DNA from 2 places in the Mucilaginibacter sp. UYP27 genome. Region 1 is predicted to be linked to the other one. Evidence: riboswitches for the same ligand, from Rfam matches in the RefSeq annotation. Region 1 holds a riboswitch; the other holds the start of a gene.
The links. A riboswitch is a leader RNA that binds a small molecule or an ion and turns the genes downstream of it on or off. The one in region 1 is predicted to bind cobalamin.

Region 1 (8,872 bases):
GGCTACCGGGCCCTGGAACGGCCCCAAAACCAATTCATCCTGCTTTACAAGGTAAAAGCCAACCCAAAACCATTTAAATTGCTCTTTTAATGCGGCGGCGATGTTTGCCAGGTTTGCCACCAGGTCGGTTTCGCCATCTAATAAAGCTGCTATTTGTGGGATGAGCGATCTGTATTGCTCCTCTTTACTTGCTGATGTCGTGATTTGTAAGTCCTCTGCCATAAAGCAAATGTAATATGCCTGTGTTGAAAGTAAATAAGCCAAATCTCATATTTAATATTTTATTTTCGCAAACAGATGATCGTTAGCCTCAGCATAGTACGTTACCGGAAAGCTTTTATACCGTTTGCCCTGCTGGCCATGGCTGTACACCGCCTGCCCATGATGCTACAGAATGGTTGTAGCTTTTGGAAGTTATTGGGTAGTGGCCGTAACGGCACATTCGACCTGCAACCGGATTGGCAGCAATGGGGGCTTTTAGCAGTATGGGATAATCGTGAAGCTTACGACAGTTTCGCCAAAACATCGTTTGTAAGCAAATGGTGGCAAACCCTGGGCACTGAGAGTTGGACGCTTTTGTGTGAACCGGTACAAAGCCACGGCAAGTGGGACGGCAAAGAACCCTTTGGCAAACCCACTGTCAAAATTGAAGACGGGCCAATGGCGGTACTTACAAGGGCAACTATTAAGATGAGCAGGTTGAAAAACTTTTGGTCGCATGTGGATGAGGTAGCAAACCTAATGGTTGGTGCACCTGGCTATATAACCTCATTCGGCGTTGGCGAAGCGCCCATTTACCGGCAGGCAACCTTCTCGTTTTGGGAAAGCATGGAACACATGAAGGCCTTTGCCTATGGCAGTAAACAACACGCCGAAGTGATCAAAAAAACACGCAGCGAGGGTTGGTATAGCGAGGAACTTTTCGCCCGGTTCCGCATCATCGAAACCACCGGTACCATCAACGGAGAAGATCCATTAAGAGCGTTGTTAAAACAAGAATTTACATCATGAGAATAATAGCAGAATTACCCCATCCCGATTTTAAAATATCTATCCTGAGCATGAACCAAAAGTTTATTGTGAAGATAGAACAAGGCACATTGGAACAAACTTACAAAATCCCGGAAATGGATCTGACCGAGGGTGTAAACAGCGTTTTTGAATTGCTTGACGAAGCCTTTTTAAAAACAGTTTCGGCACGGTTTATAGAAATGGGCAAAAACTTTAGAGAGAGTTACTACAGGTGTAACTATTAGTATATATAAAGTTCATAAGTAATTGTAAAATAGTCTTTTGTATTTTACAAAATATGATAACAAAATTTAATTTGGTAAACATTTAAGTATGAATAGTTTTATATTGTGTTTTCATCATTAAGTGATAACTAACACCCCTGTAAGGTAAAACTCATAAAACGTTGAATATAAATTATATAAGTAAATAAAAAAATCAAAACAGAATAATATTTGGGGTTAAATTATGGGAGATTATCATGTTATTTGAGATATGAACGCCGCCAATGGTGAATTTAAAAAGCCGCGAATTGCGGCTTTCTTTATGACTTATTTTTCATTAATTCTTCTACCAGCAAAGGCACCCCTACCGTTGCTTTGTACGGCATTTCTACAATACGTTTATTGCTTGCCGTGGGTATGTTTGGGTCGATGATATATTGGGTTACATCGCGTTGTACATAGTTGATCAAACCGGCCGCGGGGTATACCGCGAGTGAGGTGCCAACGAGAATAAAAATTTCGGCATTAGCGCAGATCCTGGCAGCCTTTTCTATCATTGGTACAGCCTCGCCAAACCATACCACATGGGCACGCAGTTGCGACCCCAGTTCGCACTTATCCCCCATCTTGATCTTCCATCCTTCGATAGGATAGGTTAGGTTTGACTTGACGCTCGATTGCGACCTGGTGATGATGCCGTGCAGGTGCATAACGTTGGTTGAGCCCGCCCTTTCGTGCAGGTCATCTATATTTTGGGTGATGATGGTAACATCGTAATGCTCCTGCAATTTAGAAAGGGCATAATGCGCGGCATTGGGTTCTGCCGCTAAAACAGATTTCCGGCGCTCGTTATAAAAATGCTGTACCATCTCTGGGTTACGCTCCCAAGCCCCAGGCGTGGCTACGTCTTCAATGTTATATCCCTCCCACAGCCCATCGCTATCCCTGAAGGTTTTTAAGCCACTCTCAGCGCTTATTCCCGCGCCGGTAAGTACTACTACTCTTTTCATAATTAGGTTCTCTAAAATCAAATATTATAAAATGGGCACAAAAAAAGCGGTTAGCCAATGGCCAACCGCTTTTGTATATCGTATTATAAACCTACAAAGCCAGTTGCCTTTTACCGCTAAGTGCTTCGTACCTGCTTTTTGCCAGTTCAAACCCACCGAAAAGAATGGCGCCATAAATAGCATCAGCAATGAGCATGTTAGTTTCGAACGGGTATATTGCTTTAACCAACAACATACCGTAATTGGCCCAGTTATTTGGAATGCCGTAAACAAATGGCAAGTCCATAACTAACCAGTGGACCAAAACAGCTACAATAGACGCTGCAGCTACATTAAGCAGGTTTACTTTTTTAATAAGTGTACCAACAAATGTCATCAGCATAAAACAGCCATACATGAATAACGAACTGCTGTAAAATGTAAACTTACCAGCATAGATATAGTTGATAACAACATCGCTAATCAACAGTGCCAATAATGGCACCAGGTAAGCTTTCCATTTATCGGTAAAATACGCGCCGCCAAATAAGGCAACCGCACCAACCGGTGTAAAGTTGCTTAACGCGGGCACTTGAGTATTAACAATACGCATTGCAATGGCAGCAAGCACCATGGTTATAAGTACTGTTGTACGGGTATTGGTTTTCTGTAATGACATATTTTGTTACTGTAGCGCAAATTTATTGATAATACCCTGTAATATAAAATGCTATTTATTAACCAATATCACCCTTCCCGGGCTTATACCTGTAGCTATCGTATATTCCTTTTTTCCGTTCCTGTCAAAAGCGGTTAACGTGCCGTTCGAGTTAAAATCTTTTGCATCGGTAACAAATATTTCACCGGTAAGTTCATCTGCCGCAAGGGCAAACGCGCTGGCGAAGATTGTACCATCGGTTACAAAATTATTTCTTTCTGGCTTTTGTGTTTTGGCGTTATAAACGGCAATTTTATTGTCGGCGGTAGGGTAATATACAAAATCACCAAGGGCCACGATCGGGATATTGTAACCCAGGGCGACCGCAGGCTTTGATTTTACCAAGTCGGTTTTGTTATCGATAATGGTTAGCCCGGGTGCAATATCATTAAAGTTACCTAACGACAGTACGTAAACATTTCCATAAGTATCAGCGGTCATTGATACAGGGTCTTCAATAACATTTATCTTTTTAGTTTCGGTAAATGAGGTCAAGTCTACAACAGATACTGTTTTGTCTGGGTTACCAGAACTTAAACCGCCCGCGTTGGCAACATATAGCTTGCTATTTGATATCACCATCTGCTCTGGGTTACGGCCAACGGTGATATTTTTAGTGATTGTTAATGATGCTGTATCAATAACAGCCACTTTGTTGTCATATGATGTTACAAATGCGTTGCTCTTGTAAAATACAACGTTACGGCATTGGTTTAGCGCAATTTCTTTGATGAGTACGCCGGTTTTTACGTCTACCACCTTAATATTGCTTGAGTTATTTACGATGATGTACATTTTTGACCCGTATATGCCCACGTCATTCCCGGTGTCGCCTATTTTTTTGCCGGGGTTAGCGTTACCGTAAAAATCGCTGGTAAGCTGTTTGGTGGTGTAATTGTAAAAAGACAGGGTGCTGTTGTTAGCGCCATAGTTGCCCTGGTTTAAAATATACACGCCTGCCCGTTCGGCTGTGGGCTTGTCGGGTGTAACGTCAATGCGGTCCTTTGTACAGGCAGATAGTGCTGCTATTGCTACGGATAGAATGATTAGATTTTTTAGTTTAAATGATCTCATATCGATGTTGTGTTAAATTGTAATTTGAATTGATAAACGTACCGAACGGCCAGGCATTGGGTAACTCTGCACGATAAAATAACTTTTATTGAACAGATTATTTACTTCCATTGATGTTTGTAATGCTCTATTTCTAAAAGCTTTATGATAAACAATTGAGGCATCGCTAACAGAATATCCCGGTATGCGGTCGGCAGGCAAATTATTATTTGTGTAGTACCTTTCGGAAGCGTAAACCTGGTTATAATAAATGCCGAATGCGCCATGGTTAACACCTGCATTAACAGATAAGGTGTTTTTAGGCGTGTAGGGTAACTGATTTAAATACACCGATGAGGTGGCATCGGTTACGTTGAGTGCCTGTAAATAACTGTAATTTATAAACAGCGATGCTTTATAATTTGCAGCGATAGTAGCCTGCGTTTTCACCCCGGCATCAAGTCCCTCCATATCAACCTTACCAAAGTTTTGAATAGACCCATTATAAGCGTCCTTCGGGATAAATACGATCTTATTGGTCACATCATTATAATAGGCGTCGGCAGTAAAGGTTAGGTACTCGAAAAAGCCGTTTAGCGCTTTAGTATAGGTTAAGCCGGCATCATACTGATTGGTGTATTCGGGTTTTAGGTTTGGGTTGCCGATGCCGCCGTAATACAGGTCGTCAAACGTAGGGTTGCGGAAGATGCGTTTGTAAAAAGCCCGGATGTTAAAATTGGAGTTTTTAAACGGCTGCAAAGCGGTCATTATCGTTGGCGAAAAGTTATTTCGCGCCGGCGCACCTCTGCCGGTTTTAACAGTCTCGGTTATGTTGGTATTCAATAAACTACCCTGAAGCTTTAGCCTTCCTATATTGAAGTTACTTGCGAGTACGTTAAACAACGACATCCTTGTTGGATAAGTGAACTGCGGGTAAGGATAATTAAAATCGATATCAAGATGGTTAACAACCACGTCGGTAGCGTAAGATACCTGCCAGTTAGCATTAACTTGCCAGGAAAGTGCCGCTGACTGGTAAAACTCGCGCTGAGTAAATTGCTGGTCCAACCGACCCTGCACATTTAAAAAATTTGGGTTTAAGTACCGTAGGTGATTTTCTGTTAATTCGGTATTTATCAAAAAACTCAACCCGTTTTTCCAAATACGCCTATAACCGCCTTGTATAAAAAAATCACGGTTCCACAGCCTATCTTGTGACGGCACAGGATTATCTTGAATAACCGCTCCCGGCAATCCACGTTGCGAATGATAGTAATTAACATGCATGTTAAACTTGCTACTGTCGTTTTTAGCCCAATATAAAGCGCCATCAACTTGTTGTGCGGTAATGTCTGCATTGGTTCGTGTGCGCACCGTATCGGGCCCGTTAACGTTGTTGTGGAATTTATATCGCCCGTTGGCATTTTCGGTATAAGCATTTACAATAACCTGCCAGTTGCTACTTAGGCGTTGCTGCCATTGCAGGTATGGGTTTATTAGCCCAAAGCTCCCTCCTTTTAAGCCAAATAGTAGCTGATATGGTTTATTCGCTGCTAAATCTGGCTTTATGGTTTGTATACTAAGTACGCTTGCAGAAGTATAACTACGTGCCGGTTGTAAAATATCTATCGGCTGGCCGTTGTATAGGGTGATTTGCTGTATGTTGTTTAGATTTAGTTTACTAAGATCAACCTGGCCGGTTTGCGCATCATTGATCTGTACGCCGTCATACAATACCGTTGTGTGATTAGCCCCCATACCCCTTACCGAAACTGTCTTTAAACCACCAATACCCCCGTAATCCTTTACCGTAACCCCCGAAAAACTTTTAACCGCATCCGCAATATTGAATGCGCTGTATCTGGCGAAGTCTTTATTAGTAACCTGTTGTGTTGGGATAGGTAATTGCACTTTAGGCACTGGAGTGGCTTTTACCGCCACTTCTTTTAGTTTTTTGGTGGTATCGCTTTGCGCTAAAATAGCATTTGAAATAAACAGACAGATACACACAAGACATCCCCATTTCCCTATTACCGGGAACGTTGCTGACCTGAAAATATCAAAGTAACCGTTTACCATGCTGATGTTAAAACATCACAGCCCGCAAAAAGGAAAAATATAGGAATGGAAATACACCGCCTTATGAAGAGCATTCACACCCAAGCTTCAATCCCCGAAAGCTATGAATAATATGATGCTGAGGCAGGTATTCTGACTTGCTCCCCTTTTGCCCTGCCTTCCCATCCCGGAAACCCGGCACAGTGGCAATTTTGAACGGACATTGGTTAAACGGAGCTTACAGCTGCGGGACAGTTACAGATTTACACTGTATTCCCTTTTAATCCTGCTGTAAAATGCTTCACAGGCAGGAACCTAAAGCGCTGCAAATGTAGCATTAGAAACTGTAACAGCCAAAGCAATTATTATTGCCGGTTAAAATAATTTCAATTAAAGAAAACCCGCTGTAAGTTAACGTGTTTAATAATTACAAACGTATTTAACATGACAACATCAGCAATGCAAAACAGGTACCGCGGACCTGCCGAAAACCAGGAGCCAAGTTTAAACTTGTCTACCGCCGAGCGTACCATATCTATAGCAACAGGCATTAAACTTTCTTTATCTGGTTTTAAGGGATTGTTCAAAAGCCCATTTTCCAGTATCATCAAACTTGGCGCGGGCGGTTACCTGCTAAACCGCGGGCTTACCGGCCATTGCGAATTATACTCGCGCATGGGCCGCAACAGTACTGAACCCGTGAACGTGAACATCCGCACATCATACCACATTGATAAGCCAAGGCAAGAAGTCTACGATTTTTGGCGTAAGCTGGATAACCTGCCCCTATTTATGAAACACCTGGAGAGTGTGGATGTTATTGACAATAAACGGTCTCACTGGGTATTAAAACTCCCTATAGGTTCTGCTAAAGTAAGCTGGGATGCCGAGATCGTTCGTGATGAGCCGGGTTACAGCATCGGCTGGAGTTCGATACCAGATTCGTTGATAGACAATGCCGGTAAAGTACGTTTTCAGGATAGCGTGGATGGCAGTGGCACTTTAGTGGATATTATTATTAGCTACCGCCCGCCTGCAGGTGGTTTTGGAGGTGGCATCGCACATATACTTAACCCTGTATTTAAAAGCATGGTCGATAGCGATGTACGCAACTTTAAACAATATATGGATATCGATGGAGGCATCGCTTCGGATGTATCGTACATAAATGATAACGACTATGCCGAACCCGTAGCTATTGTGATAGAAGAAACTATTATAGAAGATGATGCGTCGGAATATACCCCATCTAATGACACTAACGAACCAATATCCCCCTATCGCTCGCATATTGAGCCGATTGAAAACAAACCTAACAGCGGTGCTGACAACGCGGTAATGTAGTTGTTATCACACTACAAGTTTATAAACAAAAAAGGCCTTCTGAATAATCAGAAGGCCTTTTCTTATGAAGTATGATGTTATTATTTTACAGCATCAATGATAGCTTTGAAAGCATCAGGGTGGTTCATCGCTAAATCGGCTAATACCTTACGGTTTAAACCAATTTCTTTTGCGGCTAACTTACCTATTAATTGAGAGTAAGAAATACCGTGCTGGCGTGCACCTGCGTTGATACGTTGGATCCATAAAGCCCTAAACTCGCGTTTTTTGGTCTTACGGTCACGGTATGCGTATTGCAAACCTTTTTCAACTGTGTTTTTAGCAACGGTGTAAACCTTGCTTCTTGAACCCCAATAACCTTTGGCGAGGTTCATGATCCTTTTCCGGCGTCTTCTCGACGCGACTGCGTTAACTGAACGTGGCATGTTGTGTTGTTTTTGGTAGTGAGTGTCCCTCTCGGAAGCTTCTGTACTCTAATACCTGGTTAAAAAATTTGTTTGATTACTTGCCTATGCAAAGCATACGTTTAACGTTGCCTAAGTCAGCTTTAGATACCAAGCTGGTGTGACTAAGGTTACGCTTACGTTTAGTCGACATCTTGGTTAAGATGTGGCTTTTGAATGCGTTTTTTCTGGCAATTTTACCGGTTCCAGTAAGCCTAAAGCGCTTTTTTGCACTGGAATTGGTTTTCATTTTTGGCATAACTCTATTTATTTGTTTTTAGATGATTTACGTTATCTCAACGTTTTATTTTAATTGCAGCTGCATACCAACGCACCTGCCTTAATTATTACTTTTTCTGCGCTTTTGAAGCAAGCGTTAAAAACATACGTTTACCTTCCAGCTTTGGTAATTGCTCTACTTTACCTAAATCTTCTAATGCCTGTGCAAAACGCAGCAATAATATCTCGCCTTGTTCTTTGTAAACAATTGCACGGCCTTTAAAGTGTACGTAAGCCCTTACTTTTTCGCCAGCTTCCAAAAACTTCTGCGCATGCTTTAATTTAAATTCAAAGTCATGGTCATCAGTGTTAGGCCCGAAACGGATCTCTTTAATAACGGTTTGCTTGGCGTTGCTTTTGATCTCTTTAAGCTTCTTCTTTTGCTCGTAAACGAATTTATTGTAATCGGTTACTTTACAAACGGGAGGTACTGCGTTTGGAGAAATCTCAACCAGGTCAAGTTCTTGTTCCTGAGCAATGGCAAGTGCATCTCTTAACGAGAATATACCCTGCTCAACGTTGTCACCTACAAGGCGCACTTCCTGTGCCCTAATAAACTGGTTGATGTTGTGTTCGGCTTCTTTTTTCTTAAATGGAAGCCTTGGTCCTCTGTTGAAAGGTTTGTTTAAAGCCAAGTTATACTGTTATTTCTTTAATTATTTGTTGTTTAAAATCCTCAATACTCATGCTGCCCAGATCGCCGGTGCCATGTTTGCGTACAGAAACCAACCCTTCGGCAGCCTCTTTTTCGCC
Region 2 (8,872 bases), 190 kb from region 1:
CTTTTGCCTTTGGCCCACAAAATTTTCGGACTATAATATCATGAACTCGCCCTACAAACGCGACATCGTTGGCGAACTGGCTAAGGCTTGCAAAAAGCAGGGCATTACGTTCGGGATCTACTTTACAGTGCTGGACTGGCATGATAAGAACTACCCCATCCACAATCCTAATGATAGCACCCAAAACGTTAAAGGCGATATGCTCGCCTTTAAACAAACCATGAAAGATGAGTTAAAAGAACTCATTACCAAATATGACCCCTACCTGCTTTGGTTTGACGGCTATTGGGAAAAGCCATGGAAGGATGAGTACGGCCGCGAAATCTACGATTACATCAAAAGCATCAACCCAAAAGTATTGGTGAATAACCGCCTGGGCAAAACAAGCGAGGTGCTTAACGATAAATCGGTGGGGGATTATTTGACGCCGGAGCAACGCATCGGTCAACTGAACATGAAAGAACCCTGGGAAAGTTGCATCACCATTTGCGACCAATGGGCATGGAAACCAAACGATAAAATGAAGTCGCTTAAAGACTGCATCCAAACGTTGGTGAAAACGGCGGGAGGCAATGGTAATTTGTTGTTTAATGTTGGCCCTATGCCGGATGGCCGCGTAGAAACCCGCCAGATTAACCGCTTAAAAGAGATCGGCGACTGGATGAAGTTCTACGGCACAAGTATTTACAATACCAAAGGTGGCCCCTATGCACCCAATGATAACTTCGCCAGCACACGCAAGGGCAATAAGATATACATACATGTATTTAAACAGCAGGGAAATGCCCTAACTATCCCTGCTATTCCTAACGTTACGATCAGTAAAGCCTATTTATTTAACAATACCGCGGTGCAAGCCAAGCAAAGCGCGAGCGAAATCCAGCTTACCCTACCTGCCACCCTGCCCGATGCAAACGATAACGTGGTGGTGTTAGAAATTAACCAAAACGCGGAAGATATTCCGGTAATAAAACCTTAGATGAAAGTTGCATTGACAATATTATTTGTGATCTGTTTGATAGGTATTGGCTGTTTGGTTAATTCAAAACCAGCCGTTGTGCCAAATATTAAGCGCTACGGAAGTATCACAGGTTTAAAGCCAGATAGTGTACAGGTTTATAAAGAGTTGCATGCCCATGCGTGGCCTGCCGTCTTAAAAAAATTAAAGGAGTGCAACATCCGCAATTATTCCATCTATATAAAACAGATAGATGGCAGCCCTTACTTGTTCAGCTATTTTGAATATGTGGGCGATGACTTTAACGCCGATATGCAAAAAATGGCGGCCGACCCCAACACCCAAAAATGGTGGAAACGTACCGACCCAACCCAAATTCCCCTTTCCGATGCCGCCGCTAAAGGCAAGATCTGGAGTGATATGCAGGAGGTTTTCCATACGGAATAAGTTTTGATTATAACGCTCTTTTTGTTTAAATTTGATTGGAGTAACTCATGGATAAAAAAGAAAAAACGTTTGACGAAGCCGAATTAGAACTTTTAAAAGCAGGTCTAAAACGAAGCTATAAGGAACGTTTTGAAATGGCAACTCGCCTTTACAAAATACAGCAAACTATGAATAAGGCTGTAGTAACTCACAAACCTTTTATCGGTAAATAATCTGTGGATATCTTTGATGAAAATATTCTAAGTTTCTGGAAAGCACTTCAGGACAATCAAGTACAATATATTATGATTGGCGGTTATGCCATTAATCTACACGGTTTTCAACGCTTTACCGGCGATTTGGACATTTGGTTAAATGACACGCTTGAAAATAGAAAAGCTTTCAGAAATGCTCTTGTTGATTCCGCCATGGGTGACTATCCGATGATTGAGTATATGGAATTTCTTCCTGGTTGGACTGAATTTATTTTGAATAATGGCCTTCGGTTAGATGTACTTACTGTTATGAAAGGTCTTGAGCAGTATACTTTTGCCGAGTGCCTTCAACTGGCTTCTATAGCAGATATAGAAAATGTTAATGTTCCATTTTTACATATCAATCAGCTTATCGAAAATAAGAAAGTTGTCAATCGCCCCAAAGATCAGATAGATGTTGACGCCCTTGAAAAGATCAAAAAATTAAGGGAAGGCAGCTAATTCTCCTTTTCCTCATCCTTATTACTTACATTTGGGCCGATGTAAGTTCTTTACTTTCCTTCATCAACCGGTATAGGTTTTACTTAATTGTAGATTAATAGGGAATAGTGTGCAAATCACTAACTGTCGCGCAACTGTAAGTAACACAAAAAGGTTTTTGCCAGAATATATGTCCACTGATTGTCCAAAAACGGTCGGGAAGGGCGGCAAAAATGTTACAAGTCAGGAGACCTGCCATACCGAATTGACAATGCTTCCGCGGTATGGGGCAATGGTCGGGTGTTTGATATAGTTTTCGTTACAACCTGTATTTTTATGCAAGGGCGCGCTATATCCATACTTTTCCGCCAATCCATTCCAACAAACGCATTGCGAAGTTTAGCTAAAAGGGCTTTTAACCGATTTATTTATTTAATCAATTAAAGCAATGCTAACGCAAAATTTAGGCTACCCGCGCATTGGTGGCCAACGCGAATTGAAAAAGGTCTGCGAGGGTTACTGGGCAGGCAAAACGGGGCACAAAAATGTGCTTACCGTAGGTAAAACCATCCGCCACGATAACTGGCTGATGCAAAAAGAAGCCGGGATCGACCTGATTCCCTCGAACGATTTTTCGTATTACGACCACGTGCTGGATCATTCCCTGATGTTTGGCGCTATCCCAAAACGCTATAACGAGGTAATCCTGAAACAAGGCAAGGAAGAACTCGACCTATACTTCGCTATGGCCCGCGGTTACCAAAAGGACGGGCTGGACGTAGTAGCCATGGAGATGACCAAGTGGTTTGATACCAACTACCACTACATAGTGCCCGAGTTTTATAAGGATCAGCAGTTCAGATTATTTTCTACCAAGATCACTAACGAGTTTTACGAGGCAAAACAGTTAGGCATCATCACTAAACCGGTGTTGATAGGCCCTATTACCTACTTGCTTTTGGGTAAGGAAAAAGAAGCCGGTTTTGAAAAGATAGACTTGCTTAAAAATCTGCTTAAGGTTTATACCGAGATCCTCACTAAACTGCAGGACCTTGGCGCCGAATGGATCCAGTTTGATGAGCCCTTCCTGGCGCTTGATTTGACGGAGAAGGAACAACAGGCTTACCGCGATGCCTACAAACAACTGCGTAAAGATTTCCCGCGCTTAAAGTTTGTGCTGACCACCTATTTTGAAAAACTGGGTAGCAATGCCGAACTGGTTACCTCTCTGCCTGTTGATGCCCTGCATATCGATCTGGTACGCGCACCGCAGCAATTGGATGAAGTGCTGAACTTGCTGCCCGCTAAAACCATCCTGTCCTTAGGTGTGGTTGATGGCCGCAATATCTGGAAGAATGATTTTGAGGCATCACTCGCCATCATCAAAAAAGCAAAAGATAAGCTTGGCGATGATCGTGTTTGGATAGCACCGTCCTGTTCGTTGATCCACGCGCCGGTTGATCTGCGGAATGAGCATAACCCCGAAGTGCTTACGCCCGAGATAAAACAGTGGCTTGCCTTTGCCCGCCAGAAAGTAACCGAGATAGCGCTTATAAAAGTGTTGTCGTCTGATGAAACAGGTGTTGGTACACAATACAAACTGGCCGAAAACCAGCATGATATCGGTTCACGTAAAACTTCAGCACTTATACATAATAATACTGTTAAAGAACGTGTTGCAAAGATAACCGAAAGTGATTCGCAGCGGATAAGTGACTTTGCATCGCGTAAGAAAAAACAACAGGTGTTGTTAAACCTTCCATTGTACACCACAACCACAATTGGTTCGTTCCCGCAAACTGCAGAGGTGCGTAGCTGGCGCGCACAGCTTAAAAAAGGGGCTATTACCCAGGCACAATACGACCTTCACATTGCCGACGAAACTGAACGGGCCGTTAAGTGGCAGGAAGATATCGACCTGGATGTACTGGTACACGGCGAGTTTGAGCGTAACGACATGGTGGAGTATTTTGGCGAGCAGTTGCAGGGTTTTACCTTTACGCAAAACGGTTGGGTGCAAAGCTATGGCAGCCGTTGTGTAAAGCCCCCTATTATTTATGGTGACGTATCGCGCCCTAAACCGATGACGGTTAAATGGTCGGGATATGCGCAGTCGCTTACTGATAAATGGATGAAGGGCATGCTTACAGGCCCCGTTACCATCCTGCAATGGTCGTTTGTGCGGAACGATCAACCACGATCTGAGACCTGTACGCAGATAGCTTTGGCCATCCGTGATGAAGTTTGCGACCTGGAAACTGCCGGCATAAAAATTATCCAGATAGATGAACCGGCCATCCGCGAAGGCTTACCTTTGCGCAAGGCAAATTGGGTAGATTATCTGGACTGGGCGGTAAAAGCGTTCCGCATTTCGGCAAGCGGTGTGCAGGACGATACGCAGATCCACACGCACATGTGCTATTCGGAATTTAACGATATTATACAGAACATTGCCGCTATGGATGCCGATGTGATCACCATTGAAACATCGCGCTCGCAAATGGAGTTACTGGATGTATTTGCCGATTATAAATATCCGAACGAGATAGGCCCGGGCGTATATGATATCCACTCGCCACGCGTACCAAACCGGGATGAGATGACCCACCTGCTTAAAAAAGCACGGGCGGTTATCCCCGATGCACAGCTTTGGGTAAACCCGGATTGCGGCCTCAAAACCCGCGGATGGGACGAAACCAAAAAGGCACTGATAGAAATGGTAGCCGCCGCCAAAGAAATGCGCGCTGCCGTTGCAGAGCCTGCACTAACTTAAGCAACTACCAAGCTTAAGCCCTCTCTTATGGAGAGGGCTTTGGTGAGGCTTTTATATTTGAACTATGACAACAGACGAAAGAATCGAAGCATCAGAAACGCGCATTTTCAAGGCAGTTTTCCCGAATACCACCAACCATTACGATACCCTGTTTGGCGGCACCGCCATGCACATGATGGACGAGGTGGCCTTTATAACCGCCACCCGCTTTAGCCGCCAGGTAATGGTGACGGTAAGCAGCGATAAAATAGATTTCAAGAAACCCATCCCCGCAGGTACCATTGTAGAACTGATAGGCCGCGTAAGCCATGTGGGCAATACCAGCCTGAAGGTTGCTGTAGAGATCTATGTGGAGCAAATGTACGCCGAAGACCGCGACCTTGCCATACATGGCAGCTTTACCTTTGTAGCGATAGATGAGCACAAGAAACCGGTGAGGATAATTAAATAGCAGGTTTAGCGTATCTTTGCGGCTTATGATACAGCAAGCACTTACCAACCTCAAAATAAATGCCCTTAACCCCATGCAGGAGGCTGCCATTGCCGCCGCTAAAAAAGGCGACGTGATACTGCTTTCGCCTACCGGGTCGGGTAAAACGCTGGGGTTTCTGCTGCCGCTGCTGGATTTGCTGGATGCAAACATTAATACCGTACAGGTGATGATCATGGTGCCATCGCGCGAGTTGGCTTTGCAAATTGAGCAGGTATTTCGAACTATGGGCAGCGGGTTTAAAATTAATTGCTTTTATGGCGGGCACCCGCTCAAAATAGAGTTGAACAGCCTGTCGCAGCCGCCTGCAGTGATAGTTGGCACACCGGGCCGCATCGGCCATCACATCCGCCGTAAAACGTTTGATACAAGCACCATAACTACGCTGATACTGGATGAGTTTGATAAATCATTAGAGTTTGGTTTCCAGACAGATATGTCATACATCATCAAGGAATTGCCTAACCTTAAAAAGCGCATTCTTACATCGGCTACGCAGATGGACGCCATCCCTTCGTTCACGGGCGTTAACCGACCCGCCAAGCTGGATTACCTGACCAACGCCGCATCTACCCCCGACCTAAAACAAAAAGTGGTGATATGCGAACCTGCCGACAGGCTCGACGCCCTGTTTGCTTTAGTATGTAAGATAAGTGATAAGCCTACCCTTGTGTTTTGTAACCACCGCGAAGCGGTAGACCGCATTTGCGACCTGCTGTATGATATGGGCCTGCCGCATGATATTTTCCACGGTGGCATGGAACAGGACGACCGCGAACGTGCGCTCTTAAAATTTAGGAACGGCAGTCACCATATTTTGGTTACTACAGACCTTGCCTCGCGCGGGTTGGATATCCCCGAAATAGAGCATGTGGTGCATTATCAGTTGCCGCATAACCAGGAGGCGTTTATTCACCGCAACGGCCGTACGGCCCGGATGCACGCCACGGGTACCTCCTACTTATTACTTGCCCCCGGCGAAAAGCCCGACTACTTAGATACTATCCCCGAAGAAGAGGTACTGCCCGAAAAAACGGTAATACCGAAGCTATCGCCATGGGCAACGGTTTATATCGCCGCAGGTAAAAAAGATAAAATAAACAAGGTTGATATTGTAGGCCTGCTGCTTAAAAAAGGCGAACTGGCAAAAGAAGACCTTGGCCTGATAGAAGTTTTAGACCACTCATCCTACGCGGCTGTAAAACGCCACCTGATAGAACGCACCGTAGCATTAGTGAAAAACGAAAAGATAAAAGGCAGGAAGATAAAGATTGACGTATCGGTATAGATCGATCTACCGCCTACTGGTCATCCTGAGCGATAGCGAAGATCTATTATTGAATTTGCAATCGCAAAATGCAGGGTGTAGAATAGATGCTTCACTACGTTCAGCATGACAAAAGTAGCCTATATAGATTAATTCGTTTTCTCCAAAACCGTCAGATTACCGCTTTCGCCGTTCATTAGCGTCATCTGGATCCAAATTTGTTTTTCTTTGGTTCGGATAACGTAGGTCTTTACATCGTCTAATAAGTTGTAGTCGATAGAGTGGCCGTAGTGTTTGTCAATCAGTTCTTTATTGCCAATGCTATCTATCTGCGTTTTAGGTATAGATACATTGTTTACCTGCACGCCACCTAAGGCCTTAATGGCTTCATCATAGTATTTACCAACCGTTAGGCTGCTAAATTTTCCATCGGCACTTGGTACCTGGATATGCGTTTTAAAGGTTTTACCCTCCTGCGGTATCAGTTTGCCATTTACGGCGAAATATTCCTTATCCATAGCATTGATGTTTTCGGCCGGGGCTTCGGCCTTATAATCGAAGGTATATTTGGCAGGCAGGCCTACATACGGGAATTTTCCCGGATCTTTATCGCTAACAGGTATCGTATTAATGTCAAACGGCGCTACGGCTACAGGCGTATTATTAGCCACGGCATCGGGTGATGTTTTGCTTTCTTCCGCTTTGTTCTTCGCGGTATCGGTACCTGCGTTATCATTTGTTTTGCTTTTGCATGATGCCATTGTGGCCATTATCATTAGCGCGTAAATAGATTTTTTCATATTACTTAATGGTTTTAAGGGCGGTTTTTAGCTGAGTGGCTGCGGCTATTATCTCTTTTGATAAGATTTTGCTGTTGGTAGCTGCATCTTCATCATCGTAACGCAGGTATTTCCAGGTGTTGCCAGTGTAGCTGTCTTTAATGGCAAGCAGGTATTGGGTGCCTTTCATACGCACTTTGTTGGCGCTTATCTTTTCAATCCTGGTGCCCTGCATTTGGGTTTTGGTCATCATATCTATCAATGCCGGGTTTTTAAATTCTAATACCATGCTTTGGTTGTACTTACCAAGGCAAATATTAGCATTAGCAAGTTTTTTAACAGGGCTCAGCTGTAGCATCAGTGGCACTTCTTCAAAAATGGTTTTGATACCCATACCATCAAGCATGCCGTTTGCCATGGCTTTCATCTGTGCTTTGGGCATCACGGTAAAAATGCGCGGATAGGTCATGTCTATTACCTTATCCATATTTTTTTGATGGGTGTAAGTAACGATGGTTTCAAAGTCTTTTTTAATGATCTGCGCGTCCTGGCCAAAGGTTGCCCCTGCAGATAGCATAAAAAGGCAAAAGAGTAGTTTTTTCATATAAGGCGGTCGGGCTAAATGTGTTGGTTAACATTTCCACCACTAAACAGCAGCATCGCCATTTAGTTTTAAAAACTCTAATCGCTTGTTAGCTAACACCTAAAGATTTACCTTTATCACGAAAACTAAAATTAACCTTATTATGAAAAAATTATCATTCCTGTTAGCCGTTATGGCGCTTGCCTGCACCTCGGTTTTTGCACAGATAACCAAAGACGAAACCGCTGCCGAGTGGACCCGCGCAAAAGCTTACACCAAAGCTTATTTAGATGCTATGCCTGCCGATGGTTACACCTTTAAAGCAACGCCCGAGGTACGCACCTTTGCAGGCCAGATGCTTCACCTTGCCGATGCCAACTACTTTTTCATCGCCACAGCAACAGGCAAAGTGCCCCCGTTGGCTAAGGATGTATCGTTAGAAAAAACCGTAGCCCAAACCAAAGAGGCTACCACCAAAGCGGTTTTAGATAGCTACGATTTTGCTATTGCCAGCATCAAAAGCATGACGGATGCTCAGTTTAAAGAAGAAGCATCGATGGGTAAAATGAAGTCGACCCGTGGCTTATTGCTATCAAAAGCGTTTGAGCACCAAACACATCACCGCGGCCAAACCACCATTTACCTGCGTTTAAAAGGTGCCACCCCGCCGCCAGAAATGCTTTTCTAAACCGAAGAGAAATTTATCTAAAAAGCCATCCCGGTCACTCGGGATGGCTTTTTTTGTACCTAATGCGTATCTTGTTCGCTTTGCGTAATAGCACAACGGATATGGTGAAAATAGTATGTACGGTAATGATCGCGGTGCTTGGGCTTTCTAAATGCCACTTAAAACCGCGCGAGAGATTCGTGGCTGTGCAAGATACTGTTCAATTACTTAAAC

Region 2: it holds a riboswitch for cobalamin, as region 1 does, so the genes downstream of both, metE (5-methyltetrahydropteroyltriglutamate--homocysteine S-methyltransferase) here and ABIB39_RS12810 (TonB-dependent receptor plug domain-containing protein) in region 1, are expected to answer to the same signal.

What each region holds. Positions count from the first base shown of each region.
Region 1 covers NZ_JBEPPE010000003.1:235,253-244,124, forward strand. The annotation lists gene msrC (free L-methionine (R)-S-oxide reductase MsrC) at 1-222, opposite strand, end outside; gene ABIB39_RS12785 (DUF3291 domain-containing protein) at 298-1,011, shown strand; gene ABIB39_RS12790 (hypothetical protein) at 1,008-1,256, shown strand; gene ABIB39_RS12795 (SIR2 family NAD-dependent protein deacylase) at 1,556-2,245, opposite strand; gene ABIB39_RS12800 (DUF6580 family putative transport protein) at 2,337-2,903, opposite strand; gene ABIB39_RS12805 (YncE family protein) at 2,955-4,016, opposite strand; gene ABIB39_RS12810 (TonB-dependent receptor plug domain-containing protein) at 4,029-6,074, opposite strand; cobalamin riboswitch at 6,180-6,387, opposite strand; gene ABIB39_RS12815 (SRPBCC family protein) at 6,498-7,397, shown strand; gene rplT (50S ribosomal protein L20) at 7,478-7,822, opposite strand; gene rpmI (50S ribosomal protein L35) at 7,899-8,099, opposite strand; gene infC (translation initiation factor IF-3) at 8,188-8,754, opposite strand; gene thrS (threonine--tRNA ligase) at 8,756-8,872, opposite strand, start outside.
Region 2 covers NZ_JBEPPE010000003.1:41,636-50,507, reverse strand. The annotation lists gene ABIB39_RS11840 (alpha-L-fucosidase) at 1-979, shown strand, start outside; gene ABIB39_RS11835 (L-rhamnose mutarotase) at 980-1,405, shown strand; gene ABIB39_RS11830 (hypothetical protein) at 1,453-1,617, shown strand; gene ABIB39_RS11825 (hypothetical protein) at 1,621-2,100, shown strand; cobalamin riboswitch at 2,158-2,352, shown strand; gene metE (5-methyltetrahydropteroyltriglutamate--homocysteine S-methyltransferase) at 2,528-4,852, shown strand; gene ABIB39_RS11815 (acyl-CoA thioesterase) at 4,917-5,303, shown strand; gene ABIB39_RS11810 (DEAD/DEAH box helicase) at 5,329-6,630, shown strand; gene ABIB39_RS11805 (hypothetical protein) at 6,759-7,409, opposite strand; gene ABIB39_RS11800 (hypothetical protein) at 7,411-7,992, opposite strand; gene ABIB39_RS11795 (DinB family protein) at 8,135-8,659, shown strand; gene ABIB39_RS11790 (hypothetical protein) at 8,761-8,872, shown strand, end outside.